2 regions of the Ureibacillus sp. MALMAid1270 genome follow, and region 1 is predicted to be linked to the other one. Evidence: riboswitches for the same ligand, from Rfam matches in the RefSeq annotation. Region 1 holds a riboswitch; the other holds the start of a gene.

The links. Region 1 has a riboswitch for cobalamin ahead of ACOQFO_RS06440 (glutaredoxin family protein). Riboswitches for the same ligand answer to the same signal wherever they lie in the genome.
Region 2: linked by a shared signal. The riboswitch ahead of metE (5-methyltetrahydropteroyltriglutamate--homocysteine S-methyltransferase) and the one ahead of ACOQFO_RS06440 (glutaredoxin family protein) in region 1 are both predicted to bind cobalamin.

The regions. Positions count from the first base shown of each region.
Region 1 covers NZ_JBMIRP010000051.1:30,806-38,307, reverse strand. The annotation lists gene ACOQFO_RS06465 (protein adenylyltransferase SelO) at 1-341, shown strand, start outside; partial or broken gene ACOQFO_RS06460 (Rrf2 family transcriptional regulator) at 326-511, opposite strand; partial or broken gene ACOQFO_RS06455 (NAD(P)-dependent oxidoreductase) at 523-660, shown strand; gene ACOQFO_RS06450 (cupin domain-containing protein) at 758-1,690, shown strand; gene ACOQFO_RS06445 (methyl-accepting chemotaxis protein) at 1,930-3,897, shown strand; cobalamin riboswitch at 4,107-4,288, shown strand; gene ACOQFO_RS06440 (glutaredoxin family protein) at 4,560-4,784, shown strand; gene nrdI (class Ib ribonucleoside-diphosphate reductase assembly flavoprotein NrdI) at 4,781-5,161, shown strand; gene nrdE (class 1b ribonucleoside-diphosphate reductase subunit alpha) at 5,136-7,229, shown strand; gene nrdF (class 1b ribonucleoside-diphosphate reductase subunit beta) at 7,217-7,502, shown strand, end outside.
Region 2 covers NZ_JBMIRP010000030.1:48,856-56,357, reverse strand. The annotation lists gene ACOQFO_RS03380 (TraX family protein) at 178-894, shown strand; gene ACOQFO_RS03375 (M15 family metallopeptidase) at 908-2,101, shown strand; cobalamin riboswitch at 2,265-2,444, shown strand; gene metE (5-methyltetrahydropteroyltriglutamate--homocysteine S-methyltransferase) at 2,605-4,902, shown strand; gene ACOQFO_RS03365 (NupC/NupG family nucleoside CNT transporter) at 5,525-6,706, shown strand; gene ACOQFO_RS03360 (aspartyl-phosphate phosphatase Spo0E family protein) at 6,893-7,060, shown strand; gene ACOQFO_RS03355 (YdcF family protein) at 7,238-7,502, shown strand, end outside.

The DNA of each region.
Region 1 (7,502 bases):
ATACGTTTCGTTCATTAACAATGAATAGGCTTGAAAATGGTGGCTTATTTGAAACAAAGCCGTTCCAAGAGTGGAATAAAAAATGGCAAGCTAGGTTGGATCGACAAGAACAGTCTAGAGAAGAATCACTGGAGTTAATGAAAATAAGTAATCCTGCTGTTATACCAAGGAATCATCGTGTGGAAGAAGCATTAACAGCAGCGAAAAATGGGGATTTGACTGTAATGCATAGTCTGTTAAATGCATTAGCAGATCCATATGATTATGATTCAATCCAAGAAGAATATTGCTCCTTACCTGAGCCATCTAATATTCCATATAGAACATTTTGCGGAACATAAAATGCGAAAGAGGGGCAACCTTGAACAACTTGTACGGCTTTATAAACATCATAAAATGTGATTTCGGATAATTTCCTAGCTAATTTCGCACCTGCAAAGCCGGGCCGAACTTCAATTAAACCAGCTTTTTTTAGCATACCAATAATTTTTCTTATAACAGCTGGATTTGTATAACGCTGCTGGTAAAGATAACCTGATAGTTAATTCACAAGGTGAAAGCTATATTAGTTACGCTGATTATGCAATTGCTGTAGTGGATGAATTAGAAAAAACAGAACATGTAAACGAAAGATTTACTGTTGTTGGTGAAAAAGAATAACAATCACTGAGCCAAGTTTCTAAAAAGTAGAGCTTGGCTTTTTTTAATGAATAATAACAATTATCTAATTTTGGGCATAGACTAGTATGACTTTTTTATGAAGGGAATGTTTCCACTGAATAATCGATATCCATATTTTAATGCTAGCCCCAACCAATACTCCCCAATGTATGCTGAAGATGGTCTATTCCAAACGCTGTTAAACGCAATGGAAGGGGAAGCGGCAGCAGTAGATTTCTATAGTAGATTAGCTGAATTAGCACCAAATCCGAAAGATCAAACAGAAATATTGAAAATTGCTGAAGATGAAAGACAACACCTACAAAATTTTGTTAATTTATTTTACTCTTTAACAAATCGACACCCCCAATATGAAGTAGAAAGGGTAGCCTTTAATACATTTGAAGAGGGCTTACGACAAGCCTTTGAAGATGAATTAGCGGATTACGAAACTTATCGAAATCAATATTTGAAAACGAGAAATCAAGCTGTTCGTGATGTGTTTTTCCGTGCGTTCACTGATGAATTGAAACACGCAACAAGATTTAGTGATATAAAATCCCAACTAGGAGAAAATTTAAGAAACACTGATATTCCTCCACTAAAAATAGAATTAAAAGACTACGGTCCTGAACCATTTGTTGTAGATATTAATGAAATAACAAAGCGTAATGATACATTCCGTACAGCGTTATGGACAGGAGAGCACTTACAACTTACGTTGATGAGTATTCCGGTTGGTGGAGAAATTGGTATTGAAGTACATCCAGAGGCAGACCAGTTCTTTCGAATTGAAGAAGGCGAAGGCTTCGTAAGAATGGGGAGAAATGAAACGCAATATGATTTCGAGGAAGAAGTGTTTGACGACTATGTAGTTATAGTACCTGCAGGAAAATGGCATAACATCATCAACACTGGTGACAAACCACTAAAACTCTATTCCATTTATGCACCACCTCAACATCCACATGGTACGGTTCATAAAACACGCGAAGAGGCTATGGCTGCTGAAGAACATGAAGAAGAATGATCCTTTCAAAAGCATTTCTTTCTGAAATAGAAGAAAGAAATGCTTTTTTATATGGTTAAGCGATAAATGATAGATTTTATTTCTAGTAAAAATAATGGAAAATAATATAAATATTTAAGGAATAGTGTTTTTATATCATTTTTTTATAGTAAAATAGTTTAGTAGGGTAGATTATATATGCTCCACTATATTTTGTATTATTTAACACAAATATAGTGTTTTATTTCGGGGGAAAAGGCATGACTAAACAGAAGCGTAAAAAGAATATTTCAGTGAAAGCTCGCTTAATTGTTGCATTTATCATTATTTTATTATTTCCTAGTGTAACAATTGGATCAATTTCATACATAAACGCAAGTAAGGAATTACAATCTGAGCTTAAAAATAGTGCATTACAACAAGTTGAACAATTAGATCAGCTCATAACAAGAGAAATTCGACCGATTATCGACCAAGCGAAGTATTACAGCACTATTATTAATAGTAATTGGAACGAGAAATCGATTATACAAGAAATAGAAAGATTCAACAAAATTGAAGACAGTGTAGAGTCTGTAACAATTGCACAACCAGGACGTGATTTGATAAGAAATCCATATTTCCATTTTGATGAGGATTTTGATCCATATTCAACGTCATGGTATACAAGTGCAATGGATAATACTGGTAGACCAGTTATTATTAATCCGTATACATCTTCTGAGAATAATACACTTATCTCGTCTGTAGCTTCTACATTAAATGATGGCTCAGGTGTTATATCTATTGATATTGACTTAGAAACGATTATTAGCTTAACAAAATCCATTAAAGTAGGGGAGACTGGTTTTGCTTCTATAATGGATGTGAACCAAACGTATTTAGCAGACGCAGTCATTGAAAATGGAACAAATGCTGGAGAGCAGTATAAAAGGAATATGTCAGGTAAAGAGAGTGGAAGTTTTGTAATCCATGAAAACGGTGAAGCAAAACAGATTTTCTTTAAACAAAATGAATTAACAGGTTGGTATATCGTTGGGACATTAATGTTGGATGATATAGCAGCTTCGACAAATGGAATATTGAAAGTGACACTCTTTGTTCTTTTAGGCTCGCTCATTGTTGGGGTATTGATTGGATATCCAATTATTCGTTCGATTCTTAGACCTTTAAGATTATTAGGTGAAGCGGCAGAAAGAATAGGTGAAGGAGATTTACGCGAAAAGATTGATATAAAAAGCAAAGATGAATTTGGAAAACTCGCAGAAATCTTTAATAAGATGGTGGATTCTTTACAAAATGTTATTCGCCAAGTAAGTGATCAATCGACTTCTTTAGCAGCTTCATCTGATGAACTAACTGCAAGTACCGAAGAAAATAAAAAAGCGACAGGACAAATTGTAGAGTCTATTCAACAATTTGCAAGTGGCGCTGAACAACAATCGGATGCGGTAGAAAAAAGTTCGAAAGTAACTGAGGAAATGCAAAAGAATATTAATGTAATTGCTGAAAAAGCAGGTAATGCAAGTGATAAAGCAAAACAAGCGTTACAAGAAGTACAATTGGGTAACGAAACTATCCAACAAGCAGTTGAACAAATGCAATCAATTAATCGAACAGTGAAGTCAATTGAGGGGGCTGTTTCTAATTTAGGTAAACGCTCAATCGATATTGGTAATATAGTTCAAACAATCAAACAAATTGCGGATCAAACGAATTTATTATCCTTAAATGCTGCCATTGAAGCTGCGAGAGCTGGTGAGGCTGGAAAAGGATTTGCTGTAGTGGCCGATGAAGTACGGAAGCTTGCAGATGAATCTGCAAAAGCAACAACACAAATTGCTGACATTATTGGACATATTCAATTAGAAACAGAAGAAGTCGTAAATACTATGACTGCCGGTACAGAAGAAGTGGCGAAAGGAATTTCTGTCATGAGTGAAGCCGGTCAGAAGTTTTCAAGTATTCGTGCGAATGTGCTAGATGTGTCAAATGAAGTGGAAGAGGTTTCTTTAGCAACAGAGGAAATGTCTCAACAATCTAATCTCGTAGCAAGTTCTACATTAACTGTACAAGAATTGACGCAATCTAACTTTACTAGTGTACAAAATATTTCTGCTTCAACTGAGGAACAATTAGCTTCAATGGAGGAAATCTCATCCTCAGCAGAAGAACTTGCAGTAATGGCGGAACAACTAAAACAAACAATACAACAATTTAAATATTAATGAATTAAAAGGGTGGTCAGAAATGGCTACCCCATTTTTATTTGCATTGCTAATAATCTATTATGATATTCGGTATTTCTACACAATTATTAGCGGTTTAGTCAACAAATAACTTTCATTTCTATTTCAAAAGTACCTAAAATAGATTCATAGGTTTACTCAATTACTAGTATGTGGTACACTTACCAATGTAACGAAACAACAACATATTGTATTAGTTTTATCTAGGTACTACCATATGTAGTTTAATAGGGAAGTTCGGTGCGAAACCGACGCTGTCCCCGCAACTGTAATGCTGACGATGATTCAATCCACTTTGTGTATATACACATGGGAAGGGAATCGGAGGGTGAGGCAAAGCCAGGAGACCTGCCTAATAAAACCAATCGAACATTTCTTCGGGGATTGAGGAATGGAGACGCAGATGTTTTCATTTATCAATTTCTGAACGTTTCCAAACTACCTCTTTTTGAAGAGGTAGTTTTTTTGCGTTTTATAAGACTTTGAATGGATTGATGAAGGACAGATCAAAGTGAAAACTAGCAGGAAGTGTCCTTCATAAGTTCAATGAAGGTCACATTGGGAAGAAAATCCATATGAACTGTCCTAAAACAAGAGGTTCAATTAACACTTAAGACAATAGTAAGAAAGAGGGATTATCAATGAAACTTTACACGAAAACAATTTGCCCAAAATGCATGTGGGTAAAATCAGAATTACAACAAGCAGGACTTGAGGTAGAAGTAATTAATATTGACCATAACGAAGAAGCGAAACAAAAGATTTTAAATGAAGGATTTCTCTCTGTTCCAGTTCTTGAGATTGACGGTGAACTTATAGGAGATGTAAAGGAGATCATTTCAAAAATTGAATTGGTTGCACAATGATTGCTTATGCAAGTCGGACGGGTAATGTGAGATATATCGTTTCCAAATTGCAAGCTCAGGCCATTGAGATTACTGAGAATTTAATAATAGATAAGCCATACCTCTTAATTACATACACAGATAAATTAGGTGAAGTTCCAACTAGAGTTTCGCAGTTTCTAGAAACCAATGGTCAACTCTGCAGAGGAGTTGTAGCCAGCGGAAATAGCAACTTTGGCAACAATTTGTTTGCTGCAGCAGGAGATAAAATAGCAATGGCTTATCAAATTCCACTAGTTCGCAAACTAGAGTTAAGAGGCTTTCAAACAGATTACGAGGCAATACAACAGTTTTACGAAACGAGGGTAAAGGATGAATACTTACTTAAAGTTGAATAACGAAGTATTAAACCGGTATAGTACAACAGGACAATTAGAGCTAGAAAAAGACCGTGAAGCAACACGACGCTATTTTTTAGAACATGTAAATGTTCGTTTACGCTACTTTATTGATATCGAGGAAAAAATCAGATATCTAGTTAATGAAGGGTATTATGAAAAGGAATTTCTCGAGAAGTATGATATGGACTTCATTAAACAAATGTACAAAAAAGCATATGATTATCATTTCCGTTTTCCGTCTTTTATGAGTGCAAGTAAGTTCTATGATAGCTATGCAATGAAAAGTCGAGATGGGCAAGAGATACTAGAAAAATATGAAGATCGTATTGTCATAATTGCTTTGTACTTGGCGCAAGGAGATCAAGAACTTGCCGAGCGTGCAGTTGAGTCAATCATGGAAGCGTACCAACCTGCAACACCGACCGCTTTAAATAGCGGGAAGAAGGCGCGTGGGGAATTAGTTAGTTGCTTCAAATTATCGATGGATGATTCAATGAATAGTATTGCTGAAAATATCGGGTATTGTTTGGAATTATCAAGACTTGGTGGGGGAGTTGGAGTTAACTTAACTGACCTCAGACCATTAGGAGATCCGATTAAAGGGATACAGAATCGTGCAAGTGGGGTAATGCCTGTTGCGAAATTACTAGAGAATTCATTCTCCTATTCAAATCAGCTTGGACAGCGAAATGGTTCAGGTGTGACGTATCTGAATATCTTCCACGCGGATATCGAGAACTTTATTTCTAGTAAAAAACCAAACGCTGACGATAAAATCCGACTAGCAACGTTATCAACTGGCATTATTATTCCAAACATATTCTTTGAACTTATGAGAAGAGATAAAGATATTGTGCTATTTAGCCCTTACGATATTTATAAAGAATATGGAAAAAGAATGTCTGAGATTTCTATCTCTGAAATGTACTATGAGCTATTGGATAATCCAAATATTCGTAAGATCAAACGTCTCAATGCGCGGAAGCTCTATACAGAAGTGAAAAAAGCGCAATTTGAATCGGGATATCCATTTGAGATTTTCGATGACAATGTGAATGAAGTACATCCACTTAAAGGAATTGGTCGAGTGAAGATGTCGAACTTATGCACAGAAATCTTGCAAGTACAAGAAACTAGCAATATTACAGACCAAGATCAAGAAAATGAATATGGATTAGATGTGTCATGTAACTTAGGTTCTATTGATATACATGCGGCAAGTAAAGTGAAAGATTTTGGGGAGTTAGTCGATACATCAATGCGCCTCTTAACAAACGTTTCGCTCATGACTAACATTAAAAATGTTCCTTCAGTTGCGAAAGCAAATCAATTAATGCATTCCGTAGGGCTTGGTGCTATGAATTTACACGGTCACCTTGTGACACAAGGGATTCTTTATGGATCGAAAGAATCTATCGATTTTATTGATTGCTTTATGGAGGCGATGAACTACTATTCTCTGAAATCATCGATGGAGATTGCAAAAGAGCGCAGAGAAACTTTCTATCGTTATGAAGATAGTGATTATGCTTCAGGTGTTTATTTCAAACAGTATGTGGAGAAAGAGGAGAAGGAAGTGTCTCCTATTGTTTTAAAAGCACTTGGCAATATTCCAATTATCACGAAACAAATGTGGGAAGATTTAAAAGAAGATGTCATGCGGTATGGTGTGTTTAATGGATATCGGCTTGCTACCGCTCCAACGGGCTCCATATCTTATATAAGATCTTGCACAGCCTCCATTGCACCTTGTACAGAGCGCGTGGAAATTCGTGATTATGCGGATAGCCGTACGATTTACCCAATGCCACATTTATCAAATGAAAATGTACATTTATATGTAGAGGCATATGATGTGAATCCTTATGACATGATTGATTTATATGCTGCTGCACAAAAACATGTGGACCAAGGAATTTCGATGACACTATATGTAACGGATCAATGGACAACTGAACAACTCGCTAAAATTTATATTTACGCTTGGACTAAGGGCATTAAATCTGTTTACTATGTACGTCAACGATTACAAACACTTGAGGAGTGTGTAGCATGTCAAATTTAATCTATGAAGCTGTCAATTGGAATAAACCAACGAGTGATCTAGCGCAAGTTTTTTGGGACCAACAATGGAAACAAATTTGGTTTCCTGAAGAAATCGCTGTATCCAAAGACGTCAAACAATGGCAAGATTTTGAACATCAAGAAACTTATAAAAAGGTATTTGCAGGGCTAACTTTATTGGATACAGTTCAAACAAATATCGGAATGAATAAAATCGCAGCACATGTGACGGATATGCAGGAAAAAGCTGTTTTGACTGTATTTGGTTCCTTTG
Region 2 (7,502 bases), on a different contig from region 1:
GGGTTTTTAATTTTGGTTTTATTTTGTGAGGAAATAAAAAAATAACCCAACGAAAAGTAAACATTAGGTAACAAAAATAATTTTTCATAATAATTTTTAGAGTCTCATAAAAGAGGCCACACTAATAAAAAATCTTATCGTTATAAAAAAGTATTTAGAGAAGTTAGGGAGATTCAAATGCTACTCACAAACACAACTGTCATACAAAGAGAAATGACTTCAAACCAACTAAAATATATCGCAATTATCCTTATGTTTTTTGATCATATGTTTGCGATGTTTCTTGATCAGAGTAGTTTGGAAGGGGCACTATCTCGCATACCAGGAAGAGTTGTAGCACCGATTATGTGTTATTTAATTGCTGAAGGATATTTTTACACTTCGAATGTACATAAATACATTAAAAGGTTACTGATTTTCGCTGCAATATCACATTTTCCATACGTTATCTATTTCCATATCACATGGTGGCGCGGAACGAGTGTCTTTTGGTCGTTAGCTTTAGGGTTAATCGCATTAACAATTGCGAAAAACGAAAAGTATCCACTTTATTTAAGAGTACTTGGAATAATTGCTTGCTGTATTCTAGCTGTTCCTGCTGATTGGTATTATATCGGGGTACTATGGATATTGTTCTTTGGATTATTTAGGGGAGATATCGGTAAGCAATTGCTTAGTTTTTCGGTTATAGGTGTGCTTCATGTTGCTCATTCCATTTATGATTATGGTTGGTTGTGGGCAAATCAATTAGCAATATTTTTAGCGATCCCTTTACTACTATTGTATAAAGGAAAACAAGGTAAGAAATCCAAAATTTTAAAATGGGGATTCTATATCTTTTATCCGTTGCATCTATTATTATTATATTATATCTATATAATGATTTTTGCTTAACGGAGGAGGATATATGACAAGATTATTTAGTAGAAAATATTCTATTTTTTTCCCACTTCTGTTGGCATTTATTTTTCTACTATCAGCCTGTTCAGCTTCGTCTTCTAGCAATGAAGTAGAAGATAATGAAGATTTAAATAATGAAATAGCAACTCCTGAAGAAAAAATTCCGACTGTTGTACAACCTCCCACTCCTAAACCAGAACTATACGAGGGAGATCTGGAATTGCCAGTAATCGGTGCAACAGGATTTACTTCTGTTCAGTTAGAGTTAAAAGAATCTGCAAGTCAAGATTCTAAAACTGTTCAGCTACTTGAACCAGGTACTGCTTTTGAAATCATCCAAGAGGATGGTGATTGGTGGTTCATACAAAATGAAACTTCAAATGGATGGGTATTGCATAAGTATTGTTTTATTAATTTGCCAGATGTAATCCCGTCCATTATTTATGATAATACCAATACGTATTCTGCTAAATATGTATCTTCAGGAAAGTCAATTCCTAATATTACAGGACAACCTCTTTACCAAGGTAAAACTTTCAATAAGAGACTTGGAAAAGAAGAATTCATAGTCCCTGTATTATATTCCATGTCTAAAAAGATTCATCTCGCACAGCAATACGCATTAGCGGATGGGAACTCTTTGCTTATCTACGAAGGATATCGACCTTATGCTGCTCAACAAGCCATTGTAAATGAATTATCTAAACTAGCTACGATTGATTTTGAGGTTGCTGCTGGAATTAGTACGGCTCCATGGTCGATCAATTGGTTTATTGCAACAAATGTTTCGAATCATCAAGTTGGTTATGCAATCGATGTAAGCTTAGCAAAGGTAAACTCAATTGAGTCGGTTGTGATTGGAAATTATGCAGTTAATGAAATCACTAACTATACAGAGTATACAATGCCGACACCAATTCACGAGTTGAGCTTCGCCTCAGCTACATTCAAATACCCTGTTTCAGCCATTTCTCCAACAGCTTGGAAAAATGTTAAGTTATCTGACAAAATGAACGAAGCAGCCATCAATCTTCAAACTTATAATACAAAAGCCGGGCTTACACCGTTAGCATCTGAATGGTGGCATTTTAATGATTTAGATGCGTTGAATGAAGTGAAGGATAATAGTAGCGATGGAGGATATGTTTTAACGGAAATTTATAGTGAAATTCCGTCTACTAATCAAAATTCGAAGGAATAGATTTAGCTCATATCTTAATGAAAAGAAACCAATTTGAAATTTGGTTTCTTTTTTATATACCAGTTGTAAAATGCCAAAATCCTTCAAGAATTATTTACAATACTAGAAAAAATAATAAGAATTAATTGAACATTTCAATTTTTTATGTATAATGAAATGAATTACATAACGTGTCGAAATAGGTGCTTATGAAAATAAGCTTAAAAGGGAAGCTTGGTGAAAATCCAACACTGTCCCGCAACTGTAAATTCGGAGCAATTCAAAAGAAGCCACTGTGAGAATGGGAAGGCATTGAATTGCGTTGATGAAAAGTCAGGAGACCTGCCTATTTAAGTGCACACCAAATACCTACGAGGAAATAGGTGGTGTCTGTGCGAGTGGAGACGTAAAAATAATTTTTTTACGCTTTTTACAATTGTGCATAGATAAGTCCAAGGCTATTTCTGAAGTTCAGAAATAGCTTTTTTATTTGGGTTATGTAATACAAAAGGAGGCTTATCGAAATGGAAGTAATTAGTACAGTGGTTGGTTACCCATATATTGGGGAACAACGACAATGGAAAAAAATTGTAGAAAGTTTTTGGAAAGGTGACCTTTCAGAAGTTCAGTTTCATCAGCAAATGAAGGAACTACGATTACACAATCTGAAACGTCAGCAAGAATTAGGAATCGATTATATTACGGTTGGTGATTTTACACTATATGATCGTATGCTCGACTTAGCTTTTATGTTTGGTATTATTCCTGAGCGATATCAATCATTAAATAATGAAACAGCACTAACTCGTTATTATGCAATGGCACGTGGCGCAAAAAATGTAGTCGCTTGTGAAATGACAAAATGGTTTAATACAAATTATCACTATATCGTTCCTGAATTTGATGGAAAACAATTGAAACTAAAAGAAAATATATTACTAGAATATTTTTTAGAAGCGAAAAATGAACTAAATATTATTGCGAAGCCTACTTTAATAGGCCCTTATACATTTATGGATTTATCAAAAGGTTATGATGATCAAACTAAAGCAATCTTTATTCTACAATTACTGCCACTTTATGCAGAAGTGATACAACAATTAGTAGATGCGGGTGCTGAGTGGATTCAACTTGAAGAGCCTTCTTTAACAAAATCCCTTCCAGATGATGAGGTTCGATTAGTTGAGCAAATCTATAGTAAACTAGCAGAGAGTGTTCCATCTGCAAAAATTATGCTACAAACTTATTTCGAAGCATTGACATCCTATGAACGATTATCAAATTTACCAGTTGCAGGAATTGGTTTAGATTTTGTCCACGGGAAAAAAGAAAATAAGGAAGCGATTCGGAAACATGGGTTTCCAAATAACAAAGTATTAGCAATCGGTTGTATAAATGGTCGTGATATTTGGTCTAGTAATCTGGCAGAAGTCGTGTCAGAGATTGAAAGTGTAGTGTATTTAAGCAAGGCGCAATCAGTTTGGATTGAATCGTCATGTAGCTTACAACATGTACCAATTACTACTAGAAATGAGCAAAAGTTAGAACCTGTTTTATTAAATGCTCTTTCATTTGCGGATGAGAAAATAAGTGAGATTGTTCATGTAACTCACTACATTAAACATGGTAAATGGATCAAAGAAAAGGCTGTTTCTGAAAGTATGGAGATTATTGAAGCACTTGCAACGCATCCAATCAGAAACAATAAACGAGTGCAAGAAATAATGCAATCTATTACGGCGAATGATTTTTCAAGAGCACTACCATACGATCAACGCAGATTGATTCAACAACAGGTATTAGGTTTACCACTTTTTCCTACCACGACAATTGGTAGTTTCCCACAATCATCTGAAGTGAAAAAAACACGTGCAGCTTGGCGTAAAAAGCAAATTTCAGATACGGAATATGAGGCATTTATTGAAAAGGAAACAGCCCGTTGGATTAAATTACAAGAAGAAATTGGGCTAGATATTTTTGTACATGGCGAATTTGAACGTACTGATATGGTAGAGTTCTTCGGCGAGAAATTAACAGGTTTTGCTTTTACACAAAATGCATGGGTCGTTTCGTATGGTTCTCGATGTGTAAAGCCTCCTATCATTTACGGAGATGTTGAATGGACAAGCCCTATGACCTTAAAAGAAGTACTCTTTGCTCAAAAACTAACAGATGCTCACGTTAAAGGTATGTTAACAGGACCTGTAACTATTTTAAACTGGTCATTTGTTAGAAATGATGTGCCAAGAGAAGTTGTTGCAAATCAAATTGCCATAGCATTACGTCAAGAAATTTTAGAATTAGAACGTTCTGGGATTGCAATTATTCAAGTAGATGAACCTGCACTTCGAGAAGGCCTGCCGCTTCGTAAAGAAAATTGGTCGGACTATTTAACGTGGGCGGTTAATGCATTTAAGTTAGCGACATCTAGCGTAAAAAATGAAACACAAATTCATACACATATGTGTTATGTGGAGTTTAATGATTTTATTGAACCGATTGAATCCCTTGATGCAGATGTCATCTCATTAGAAACATCAAGAAGTCATGGCGAATTGATCTATTCCCTTCAACAACATCCTTATGAATTAGGCATTGGTTTAGGAGTATACGATATTCATAGTCCACGTGTACCGGATGTTTCTGAAATGATGGAAATATTAAATGCAAGTTTACAAGTTATTCCAAAAGAGCGATTTTGGATTAATCCAGATTGTGGGTTAAAAACACGTCAAGAGCCTGAAACAGTCGCTGCTTTAACGAACATGGTCAAGGCTGCAAAATTACTACGCCATGAAGTTTTGAGTAATAATGTAAATTAAATTGCACTCTCTTTTTCAACAAATAGGTTAATTAATTGATATTGCCTAGTATTTTCTAATAACATTAATAGGCGTCACGAAATGGTAATCTTCATTAGTCTTTCGGACGCCATTCTTTATTTAACTAGAATATTCAGAAATGAGGAACATCACAGCTCGAAGGAGAAATATTTCCATTCGATGGTATCACTGGTGGGAAAACAGGATTGACGGAAAAATTATTATTTTAATTATCGTATTATTAGCTTCTGTTGGTATTGTCTAGCAATTGAATAGGAAATATGGTTTAAGTTAACCCTTTTACTATAAATGCTTAGTTAATCTGTATAGATTCAATTAAGCATTTTTTATTTTCCCAAATCGAGAAAACGCATTAGTGAATCCATGAAATTCTAGTGAGGTTATTAGTTTTTAATAAAACAAATTTGGGCGTAAGATTCTATTTTATGGTTAAACTTCAAAATAGAAATATTCTTTTGAATAAACTGTTTATTTGTTTTCCGCTAATATTCGCAAAATATTCATTGCAATTGTAGTGAAAAGAGGTTACTATGCGTAAGCGGTATGTTAGTAGTAACTTCCATTGTAAGCGCGCACATATTAATTCATCAGGAGGTTACATATGCAATATGTTATATCAATTTTAGGAATTTTAGTTGTATTATTTTTAGCTTGGATCGCTAGTTCCGATCGAAAAAAGATAAAAATTAAACCAGTTATAATAATGATTATCATTCAAATCCTGTTATCATTGTTATTATTAAATACAGAAATTGGTTTATTAATAACGAAAGGAATTGCAGCTGTTTTCTCTAAGCTTCTCGAATTAGCAGCTGAAGGGGTTAATTTCGTATTTGGTGGTATTGCAAATGAAGGCGAAAGTCCATTCTTCTTAAATGTATTGCTTCCAATTGTTTTTATTTCTGCATTAATTGGCATTCTTCAATATATCAAAGTACTACCGTTTCTTATGAAGTGGATTGGTTATATTTTAAGTAAAGTGAATGGAATGGGAAAACTTGAATCTTATAATGCAGTTGCTTCGCTAATGGTCGGTCAATCAGAAGTTTTCATCACGTTGAAAAAACAACTTGGTCACCTTTCGAAACAACGTTTGTATACTTTATGCGCTTCAGCAATGTCAACTGTATCAATGTCCATCGTTGGTGCGTATATGACAATGCTAGAACCAAAATATATTGTTACCGCTTTAGTGTTAAACCTATTTGGCGGATTTATCATCGCTACACTTATTAATCCGTACGATGTAGGTGCTAAAGAAGATATATTAGAAATTGAAGAACATGAAAAGCAATCCTTCTTTGAAATGCTCGGTGAGTATATCATGGACGGATTTAAGGTTGCCATTGTCGTAGGTGCAATGTTAATCGGTTATACAGCTTTAATTGCAGGTTTCAACTATGTCTTCGAGTTAGTGTTAAATATTTCTTTCCAAGAGCTTTTAGGTTATATTTTTGCTCCAATTGCTTTCATTATGGGGATTCCAATGTCTGAGGCAGTGAGTGCCGGAGGAATTATGGCTACTAAATTAGTGACAAATGAATTTGTTGCCATGTTGGATTTATCTGGAGGAAATTATGAATTTAGCGAACGAACACTGGGCATACTTTCTGTATTCTTAGTTTCCTTTGCCAACTTCGCATCGATTGGTATTATAGCTGGAGCAGTCAAAGGTCTTAATGAAAAGCAAGGGAACATAGTCGCGCGTTTTGGATTGAAACTACTATATGGTGCCACTCTTGTAAGTGTATTATCATCGATTATTGTAAGTTTAGTTATTTAATTTAAGGACCACTAAAACGTTTTATTAAAACGATTTTGGTGGTCTTTTTATTTATAGTTAACTCTCTATATTAAATAGGAGCACCTTCCTATCAAGTATGTAAAAAATAGGAAGGGTAGGTGATACATTACTATTTTGCTTTTCATTAATATGAAATTACATTAATTAGATAGGTTGGTGTAATTCATGACAAGATTAAAATTTGATATAGAATTATTAAAAGACATAGAATCAACAAGAAAATCAATGATCCAAGTTGGAGCAGCCTTTGGTTTAACACACCCAGAAACAATCAAATTAAGTCAGCAATTAGATCAATTACTGAATAGATTAGATAATGATAGAATGTTTTAATAATACGAATAGACGATAGAAATAGATTTGATATAAAAACATTTATATTTGTGCATGAAGACTCCAAGATATTAGAAATGTTCCCATACCTCTTTCAAAGGAATTTTGAACCAAATAATGTAAATATTACGAACCCTTTCCACTTTGTTTGCGTTACAATAGTGAAGAGGTGAGTTTATGAAAAGGTTAATGAAATTCTGGTTAACTGGCATAATTCTAATTGTTGTCATAAGCGTTTTCCTATATTACTGGCTAGGTACTGAAATAGAAAAAGGAGGATCACCTATAGCGGATGGGTCGAATGATTATTTAATAATACTGGGAGCCAAAGTGAAACCAAATGGGGATCCATCACTCTCTCTAAAAAGTCGGTTAGATGTCGCGAGTGATTACTTGAAGAAACATAAACATGTTCAAGTGATTGTATCAGGTGGACAAGGGG